One region of the Streptomyces sp. NPDC047917 genome, then DNA from elsewhere that is predicted to be linked to it. Evidence: riboswitches for the same ligand, from Rfam matches in the RefSeq annotation. Region 1 holds a riboswitch; each other region holds the start of a gene.
What was found. A riboswitch is a leader RNA that binds a small molecule or an ion and turns the genes downstream of it on or off. The one in region 1 is predicted to bind cyclic di-AMP.

Region 1 (2,191 bases):
CGGTGGAGCGGATCGACACGGCGGCCGTACGCGCCTTCTTCGACGCCCACATCAGGCCGTCCACGGCGACCGCCGTGGTGGTCGGGGATCTCACCGGCATCGACCTGGACGTCCTGCTCGCCGACACTCTCGGCGACTGGTCCGGAGACACCGCCGCGCCGCGCCCCGCCCCGCCGATCACCGCCGACGACACCGGCCGGGTGGTCATCGTCGACCGTCCGGGCGCGGTGCAGACCCAGCTGCTCATCGGCCGGATCGGGGCCGACCGGCACGACAGCGTGTGGCCGGCCCAGGTGCTCGGCACGTACTGCCTGGGCGGCACGCTCACCTCCCGGCTCGACCGGGTGCTGCGCGAGGAGAAGGGCTACACGTACGGCGTGCGGGCCTTCGCCCAGGTACTGCGTTCCTCGGCCGCGGACTCCGCCTCGGGGGCGACCGGTGCCGCGATGCTCGCCATCAGCGGCTCGGTGGACACCGAATCCACCGAGCCGGCGCTCAAGGACCTGTGGACGGTCCTGCGGACCCTGGCGGCCGAGGGCCTGACCGACGAGGAGCGCGAGACGGCCGTGCAGAACCTCGTGGGTGTGGCGCCCCTGAAGTTCGAGACGGCTGCCTCCGTCGCGGGCACCCTCGCCGACCAGGTCGAGCAGCACCTGCCGGACGACTACCAGGCTCGGCTGTACGCCCGGCTCGCGGAGACCGGCACGGTCGAGGCGACCGCGGCGGTCGTCAACGCCTTCCCGGGTGACCGGCTGGTCACGATCCTCGTCGGCGACGCGGCCCGGATCGAGGAGCCCGTCCGTGCCCTGGGCATCGGAGAAGTGTCGGTGGTCACCGGCTGACGACCAGCCCGCCACGACACGTACGTCCCGCCGTTTCGTTGCGTATCGGGACATAAGGAAGGCCCTCGCGAGCGCGATCTCGCCGGGGTCTTCCCTTTTGTCCGTTCTGAGGGAAGGTTGCCTGTCTGCCCTGTGGGATGCGCTACAAAACGGCCTGTCCGTTTGGTGAATGAAAGCGCCCCCGCTTAGCGTCGGCTCGACTGCCCGTCACTCGTATGCCGCATCCGCGACGTACCGGACAGTCATCGCCGAGTCCCCGTCAGGCGCGAGCCTGGGGAGCCGGGGACCCACGCAGTCCCTGGGGTGAATCGGACGTCTGAGCCCGGATGGGCCGGGGCGTCCGTAGGAGACCTTCCTGCTCCGAACCCGTCAGCTAACCCGGTAGGCGAGAAGGAAGGAAAGGACCAGCCCCTCCATGGCGTTCACCCGTGTCACCGGGAAGCACCGTGCCCCGAGCCGACTGAAGCGCGGCAGCGCGAAGGCCGTCGGCGTCGCGGCTCTGGCCACCACCGGCGTCATCGGCGGCCTGGCCGCTCCCGCCTCCGCGGCGGACTCCGACGCACCCTCCGTGAGCGATACCGGCCTCAACCAGGTCATCGCCATCGACAAGACCCTCGCCGAGCGGATCGACGCCCAGGCCGACGTCCAGCAGCACCAGGCCGACGTCGCCGCGAAGGCGAAGGCCGAGGCCCACCGGAAGGCCGAGGCCAAGAAGAAGGCCGAGGCGAAGGCCAGGGCAGTGGCCGAGGCCAAGGCCGAGGCCGAGCGTGCCGCCGGGGCCCGCGCCGAGAAGGCCCGCGCCGCCCGGTCCGCCGAGCGCACCCGCCTGGGCTCCTTCCAGCTTCCGGTCGCCGGCTCGTACGTGAGCACCGGCTACAAGTCCAGCGGCTCGCTCTGGTCCTCCGGCAGCCACTCCGGCATCGACTTCCACGCCGCCTCCGGCAGCTCCGTCGTCGCCGTCGGCGCCGGCACGGTCGTCGAGGCCGGCTGGGGCGGCGCGTACGGCAACAACATCGTGCTCCGGATGACGGACGGCACGTACACCCAGTACGGCCACCTCTCCTCGATCGGCGTCTCCGTCGGCCAGAGCGTCGGCGCGGGTCAGCAGATCGGCCTCTCCGGCTCGACCGGCAACTCCACCGGACCGCACCTCCACTTCGAGGCCCGGACGACCCCGTCGTACGGCTCCGACATGGACCCGGTCGCGTACCTGCGCGCCCACGGCGTCCGCGTCTGACCGGCGCCCACCGCACCACCTCGTCGAAGGCCCCGGCAGCGCGCCGGGGCCTTCGACGTGTCCGGCGATCCCGGCCGCCCGGGACGACCGGCCGCCGTACCGCCCCGCGGCC
Region 2 (2,191 bases), on a different contig from region 1:
TGCTCGGTGGCGTCGTAGCCGACGAGCTCCGGGCCGATCTGCTCGATCACGGCGAGGACGGCCTTCTCGACGCCCTTGCCCTGGTAGCGGTTGGGGTCACCGTCGCGAAGCTCAATGGCCTCGAACGCACCGGTGGAGGCGCCGGACGGAACGGCAGCACGGCCCGTGCTGCCGTCGTCGAGGCCGACCTCTACCTCGACCGTGGGGTTTCCGCGGGAGTCGAGGATTTCCCGGGCTACGACGACGTCGATGGACGGCACGAGGCATCTCCTTCTGGGATATGACGCTGGTTGTGCAGGGTCGCTTTGGCCTTGCGACAAGAGCCTAACCGGCCCGGCCCGATCAGTCGGCCGACCGCCCGACCCCTGGGACGAAAAAGGGCCCGAGGGCACACATTGCCGGGCAAACAGCCAAAAATTTACTGACCAGTAACTACAACACTTGAACGATCCGGCGCTCCCCCGAGCGCGAACGGCAGTGCCCCGGTCCGGCGCACACGGGGAAACGCGCGCCGGACCGGGGCGGTGCCCGGGAGGAGAGAGCCGCGACTACTTCGTCAGGTGCAGCTGCTGACCCGGGTAGATCAGGTCGGCGTCCTTGACGATGTCCTTGTTCAGCTCGAACAGGTGCTTCCAGCCGCCCTCGACCTTGTTGTCGGCGGCGATCTTGCTCAGCGAGTCGCCGGAGACGACCTTGTACTCGCCGTCGCCCTTCTTGACCTTCTCGCCGGTCGGGGTGGTGACGGTCTTCTTCGACTCGGCCTGCGGGGCGGCGGAGCGGTCCGAGCGGGAGGCGGCGGGGGCCTCGGTGCGCTCGGCCGGCTTCGGCTGGGCCTGCTGGGCCGGCTGCGACTGCTGCTTCGGGGCGCTCTGCTGCTCGGAGGCGCCGGAGTTCGCGGTGGAGTTCGAGGAGCCGGTGCTGACACCCGGGTCGACACCGTCGTTGGTCAGGTTGCCGGCGCCGGCGCAGCCCCAGGCACCCGGGCCCTGCATGTCGAGGAGCTTCTCGGCGGTGGCGATCTGCTGGGCCTTGGTGGCCAGGTCGGCACGGGCGGCGTACTGCGTACCGCCGGCGGCGGCCCAGCTGGACTGCGAGAACTGCAGACCGCCGTAGTAGCCGTTGCCGGTGTTGATGGACCAGTTGCCACCGGACTCGCACTGGGCGACGGCGTCCCAGGTGGCGACGGAGGCGGCGGAGGCGCCGGTCGCGCCCATCAGGGGCACGGCGACTGCGGCACCGGCGACACCGGCGAGCGTGGCGATACGGACGGCCTTGGACGGGCGGCGGTGCTTGCCCTTGCTGGAAAGCAGCATGGAACTTCTCCTCACCGACGCCTACGAGGTGAGCTGTCGGGTTCGGGCCAAGTGAGTTGCCCGGTCGCACGTCCTAGCACGCGACTTCACCCCAAGCCGGTCCTGATGCGTCTTTCGACGATCGGGCCCGGCGCTTACCTGGGTCCCCCGCTCCTGCCTACGGCGCTTTACGCGTCTGTTCCCTTCGACCGACGGCAGGATTCGGCGTGACGGTCGACGGGGCCCGCGGTGCGAGCGGTTCCGACCGTAAACATACGCAACCCTCACATTCAAAGATGGACACATCGGACAATCAGCCCGTACTTGCATCTGAAGAACCATCGTTTCCGCAGGTCGGACGTGATGCGGAAGGGCTCCCCGGGCGCGACACGCCAGTTGACGCAAAGAGACCCATGTCTCACTTACGCATAAGCGGACATAGGTCCCTGAACTGCCCCGATTTTGAGGGTGCTTTTAGTCGATTATCAGACTGTCCTCACTTGGCTTTCACGTCGAGATCGAGGCTCTGGCCAGGGAGGATGAGGTCCGGGTCGGCGCCGACAGCAGCCTTGTTGGCCTCGTAGAGCGCGGGCCAGCCACCGGGGATGTTCTGTGCATCAGCAATCGACCAGAGGTTGTCACCGGCGTGAACGGTGTACGTGCCGTCGGCGGGCGTGTCGGCCGTGTCGCGCGCGTCGCCGCCGCCGCGCGAGGCATGACGGCCCGCCTCGCGGCCGCCGCCGCCCGTGCCGCCGCCCTTCTCCGCGGCCGGCGCGCCGCGGTGCTTGCCGCCCGTGCCGCCGGACGCGTCGGGCGAGCCGGAGGCGTCGGGCGCTCCGGAGGGGGCGCCGGTGGACGCGTCCGGGGAGGGGGTGGTCGAGGGCTTCGGGGACGGCGAG
Region 3 (2,191 bases), on a different contig from region 1:
CGGTCGCGCCGACCCGGCCGATGGTCTCGCCGGTGCTGACCTTCTGGCCGACACTGACGCCGATCGAGGACTGGTGGCAGAACCACAGCTCGGTACCGTCGTCGAGTTCGAGCACCGTGCGGTAGCCGTACGCGCCGGACCAGCCCGCCGACTTGACCGTGCCGCTGTGGATGGCCTTGATCGGGGTGCCGGTCGGGGCCGCGAAGTCGAGGCCCGTGTGGTAGCCGGAGGACCACATCGAGCCGGCCTCGCCGAAGGTCGAGGTGATCGTGTACGAGGAGGTCGGGATGGCGTAGCTGGCGGCGAGCTTGGCCAGCCGCAGCGCCTCCGCCTTCTTCTTGGCCTCCTCTTCCGCCTTCTTCTTCTCGGCGGCGGCCTTGGCCTCGGCCTCGTCCTGCTGCTTCTTGGCCTCGGCGGCCGCCTTCTCCGCGGCCTTCTTCTCCTCGGCCGCCTTGGCCTCGGCGTCGGCGGCGTCCTGCTGCTGCTCGGCCTGCTGGAGGATGCGGGCGCGGAGCGCCTCGCCCGCGTCCGTCGTGCCCTGCTCGGCCTCGGCCGTGGTGATGCCCGCGGTGGTGAGCGGGGCGGTCGCGGCCGCGACCTCGGTCTTGTCGGCCTCGGACTCGTCGGAGAACAAAGCGCCCACGCCCGGAAGGGACTTGGCGTCGGGGAGGTTGTCCTTGATCGAGTCGGGCACGGAGATGGAGACCGGCGGCTTGCTCTGCGCGGTGGCCATGCCACCCGCGCCGACCGCCGCTATGACGCCGACACCCAGCACCGTGGAGCTGCGGGCGAGGCCGTTGCGCTGCTTGGCGACGCGGTGCCTGCCGCGCACCGGGCGGACGGACTCCTCGGTGGGGTTCCACTCGTCCCAGCCACGGTCGGGCTCAGCGGTGAACTCAGCCGTGAAATTGCCGGTGAAGTCGCCTCCGGGCTCGGTGCCGTAGTCGGAATCGAACCGGGACGGGGCCTCGGGGGCAGGCTTGTTGGACGCCACGGGGGCGCACTCCTTTCCTTCCTTCTCGCCTACCGGGTTAGCTGACGGGTTCGGAGCAGGAAGGTCTCCTACGGGCCCCTCTGCCTCTCACGAGACACAGGTGTCCGATTCACCCCATGTAGGTGGTTCCCCGGTTCCCTTGCGGAATTCGGCGCTCGCGCGCGGTGCCGCCACTGACGACGGCTGGGACGACCGCGCTGCGTTATCGAACGTTAATAGACACCGGGGCCGTATTCCAAGCCGTTCCAACTGATCGTTCACTTCCTTGGCCTGGACTTTACGGGACACAAGCGGGTGGAATCGGACGAGTTGACCGACCCTCAGCCACTACCCTGTTTCTGACATTGCGTCAAACGTTATGCGGAGCGGCGCCTTTCGGTTACGCACGGTGGCATCGCCCCGTCACGCCTCCTCGGCACCCACGATCGGCACGGTCCTCCGCCGGTCCGGCTGCCCCTCAGCCGGGCGTGCGACCGCGAGCAGCGCCATGTCGTCGGTCGACTCACCGCCCGTGTGCAGCCGTACGTCGTCGGTCAGGGCGGAGAGCAGCTCCTCGGGCCCCGGGAAGATCCGCCCGCGCAGCCGGGCCGCCGGATCGTAGAAGACCCCCTCGATGTTCCGCGCCTCGGAGAGACCGTCCGTGTAGAGGAGCAGCGTCGTCCCGGCCGGCAGATCCCACTCGTCGGTGTACTCCGGCCACGCCCCCAGATCCATCCCGAGCGGCAGCGCGGGCACCGACGGCTTCAGCACGTCCAGCGCCCCGTCCGGATGCAGCAGGATCGGCTCGGGGTGCCCCCGGTTGACGATCCGCACCCGGGACAGCCCGGTCGGAATCTCGGCCAGCACGGCCGTGATGAACCCTTCGAGCACGTCGAGCCCGCCCCGCCGCGCCTCTTCCCGGGCCAGCGCCCGCTCCAGCCGTCCCGCCACCCCCTCCAGCGAGGCTTCCTGCTCGGCCGCCTCGCGGAACGCCCCGATGACCACCGCCACCGTCTCCACCGCGTCGAGCCCCTTCCCCCGCACGTCCCCGACCACCAGCCGTACCCCCCACGGGGTGTCCGACACGGCGAACAGGTCACCGCCGACGAACTCGTCCGCCTGCGCCGCCTCGTACCGCGCCGCGACCTGCAGCCCGCCGGTCCGGTCGGCCGGCTGCGGCAGCACCGCGCGCATGGCGGTCTCCGCGATGTACCGCGC
Region 4 (2,191 bases), on a different contig from region 1:
GCGGCCACGGCCTCCTCGTACGCAGACCAGCCACCGCCGTACCAGTTCACCGAGCCGGTGCGCAGTTCGGCGATGCGGTCCACACGCTCCAGCAGTTCGCGGTCATGGCTGACCACGACCAGTACCCCCGAGCGCCAGGAGTCGACGGCCTCGTAGAGCCTGCGGCGGGCGAGCACATCGAGGTTGTTGGTGGGCTCGTCCAGGAGCAGGACGTCGGGGCGCTCCAGCAGCAGCGCGGCCAGTCTCAGCAGGACGGTCTCCCCGCCGGACAACTGGCCCACGGTGCGGTCGAGTTCGATGCCGCCGAGGCCGAGCGAGCCCAGTGTCGCCAGGGCCCGTTCCTCGACGTCCCAGTCGTCGCCGATCGTCTCGAAGTGCTTCTCGTCGACGTCCCCGGCCTCGACGGCGCGCAGCGCCTCGCGCCGCTCGGCGATGCCCAGGGCCCGGTCCACCCGCAGTGTCGTGTCGAGGGTGATGTTCTGCGGAAGGTGGGCGAGGCTGCCACCGACGGTCACCGACCCCTGGGACGGGTGCAGTTGGCCGGCGAACAGTCGCAGGAGTGTGGACTTGCCCGCGCCGTTGTTGCCGACGAGGCCGACGCGTCCCCGGCCGATGCTGAGCGAGAGCCCGTCGAGGACGGTGGTGCCGTCCGGCCACCGGAAGGTCAGGGCGGAGCAGGTGAGAGAGGCATGAGGGGTGGTGGGAGTCGCCATGGTGTTCCTCGCATTCGCAAGCGCGGTGAAGGGGGCTTCGTATGCGAGCACCACGCAGCGACCGGGCCATGGGAAGAGGTGCGGCGGTCCTGAAGATCGGGGGACGGCTCAGGCACCGAGGTCGCATCCACGCGGGGTCACGGGCAGCGCGAAGCACTGCTACGGCGTGACGGGCGTACGGGCAAAGCCGTACGGCGCGATGTTCGCGAACCTCAGATGCGCAACGTCCACCTCAATCGGAGACAACAGGACCTCAGAACTGTAAACGACGGGGTGACGGAAGGGCAATGTCATTGGGTCCCGGAGCGGGCGCCGGAAGGTGCGGGCGAAATGCCCGCATTTGTGAATTCGTGGCGCGAGTCACGTCCGGCCCACCGGATACCGCCCCGCGCGGTTCGGTTCCCTTTCCGCACAAGGGGAGTGGTTCGCGCGGTGTGAGGTGGATTACCGAAATTCCCGTTACTCGATCTTGTGGGTGAATTGCATTCGGAAATTGGGGTCTTGTCCGCTTCGGTTCTTCTCGCTTACGGTCACCGTCAATCCGGACGGAACGCCGAATCCTGCCGCTGTCCGGCAATCCGACCACTCGTGTACGGCAGGAGCGGGGAACCCAGGTAAGCCGCCGGTCCGGAATCCGGAACGGCTCGGGGTGAAGCCACGCAGATGCGCGGCCAGGCATCTCCAGCCTGAACCCGACAGCTCACCTCGCAGGCGACGGAGAGGAATCCACCATGCCCGCAACGGGTACGTACCGTCGTCGCAGGTCCACCACGCTGACCCGCGGTTTCATCGCCGTGGGCACGGGCGCGGCCGCCCTGCTCCTCCCCCTGCTCGGCGCCCACACCGCCTCGGCGGCCCCGGCGCGGCCCGCCGCCGTCACCGCTCCCGCCGCGTCGTCCGCGACGTACACGAACGATCTGGACGGCTGGATCAAGGAGTCGCTGGCCGTGATGGCCGAGCACGGCATTCCCGGCAGCTACGAGGGCATCCACCGCAACGTCATGCGCGAGTCCTCCGGAAACCCCCGGGCGATCAACAACTGGGACTCGAACGCCGCCGCCGGGACGCCGTCCAAGGGCCTCCTCCAGGTCATCGAGCCGACGTTCCGGGCCTACCACGTGCCCGGGACCGCGATGGACAGCTACGACCCGGTCGCCAACATCACGGCCGCGTGCAACTACGCGGCCGCCAAGTACGGTTCCATCGACAACGTCTTCGGGGCCTACTGAGGCGACCGGACCACCGCCCGGCCGGGCCCGTCCCGAGGTCGGCCCAGCCGCGGCGGTGTCCAGTCGGCATGGCGCAGGACCGCGCGGACGGTGACCCGGGACGGCGCGAGCCGCAGCGCCGTATTGCGCAGGGCGACGGCCACCGGACGGGACAGCTGCTGCCCCATCCGGCCGGCCTGCCGGGCGGCCCGCGCGACCGACTGGCTGCGGGGCCGGCGCTCGGCGTCGTAGCGGACGAGCGCCGACTCG

Region 2: linked by a shared signal. The riboswitch ahead of ACGF8B_RS22415 (transglycosylase family protein) and the one ahead of ACGF8B_RS07335 (M23 family metallopeptidase) in region 1 are both predicted to bind cyclic di-AMP.
Region 3: linked by a shared signal. The riboswitch ahead of ACGF8B_RS00070 (M23 family metallopeptidase) and the one ahead of ACGF8B_RS07335 (M23 family metallopeptidase) in region 1 are both predicted to bind cyclic di-AMP.
Region 4: linked by a shared signal. The riboswitch ahead of ACGF8B_RS10110 (transglycosylase SLT domain-containing protein) and the one ahead of ACGF8B_RS07335 (M23 family metallopeptidase) in region 1 are both predicted to bind cyclic di-AMP.

What each region holds. Positions count from the first base shown of each region.
Region 1 covers NZ_JBIDCA010000003.1:84,396-86,586, forward strand. Annotated here, with positions in the region: gene ACGF8B_RS07330 (M16 family metallopeptidase) at 1-842, shown strand, start outside; cyclic di-AMP (ydaO/yuaA leader) riboswitch at 1,079-1,244, shown strand; gene ACGF8B_RS07335 (M23 family metallopeptidase) at 1,258-2,079, shown strand.
Region 2 covers NZ_JBIDCA010000009.1:89,959-92,149, forward strand. Annotated here, with positions in the region: gene eno (phosphopyruvate hydratase) at 1-260, opposite strand, end outside; gene ACGF8B_RS22415 (transglycosylase family protein) at 549-1,313, opposite strand; cyclic di-AMP (ydaO/yuaA leader) riboswitch at 1,317-1,488, opposite strand; gene ACGF8B_RS22420 (transglycosylase family protein) at 1,789-2,191, opposite strand, start outside.
Region 3 covers NZ_JBIDCA010000001.1:24,663-26,853, forward strand. Annotated here, with positions in the region: gene ACGF8B_RS00070 (M23 family metallopeptidase) at 1-994, opposite strand, end outside; cyclic di-AMP (ydaO/yuaA leader) riboswitch at 1,006-1,158, opposite strand; gene ACGF8B_RS00075 (PP2C family protein-serine/threonine phosphatase) at 1,397-2,191, opposite strand, start outside.
Region 4 covers NZ_JBIDCA010000004.1:58,657-60,847, reverse strand. Annotated here, with positions in the region: gene ACGF8B_RS10115 (ABC-F family ATP-binding cassette domain-containing protein) at 1-713, opposite strand, end outside; cyclic di-AMP (ydaO/yuaA leader) riboswitch at 1,255-1,440, shown strand; gene ACGF8B_RS10110 (transglycosylase SLT domain-containing protein) at 1,445-1,942, shown strand; gene ACGF8B_RS10105 (FAD-dependent monooxygenase) at 1,936-2,191, opposite strand, start outside.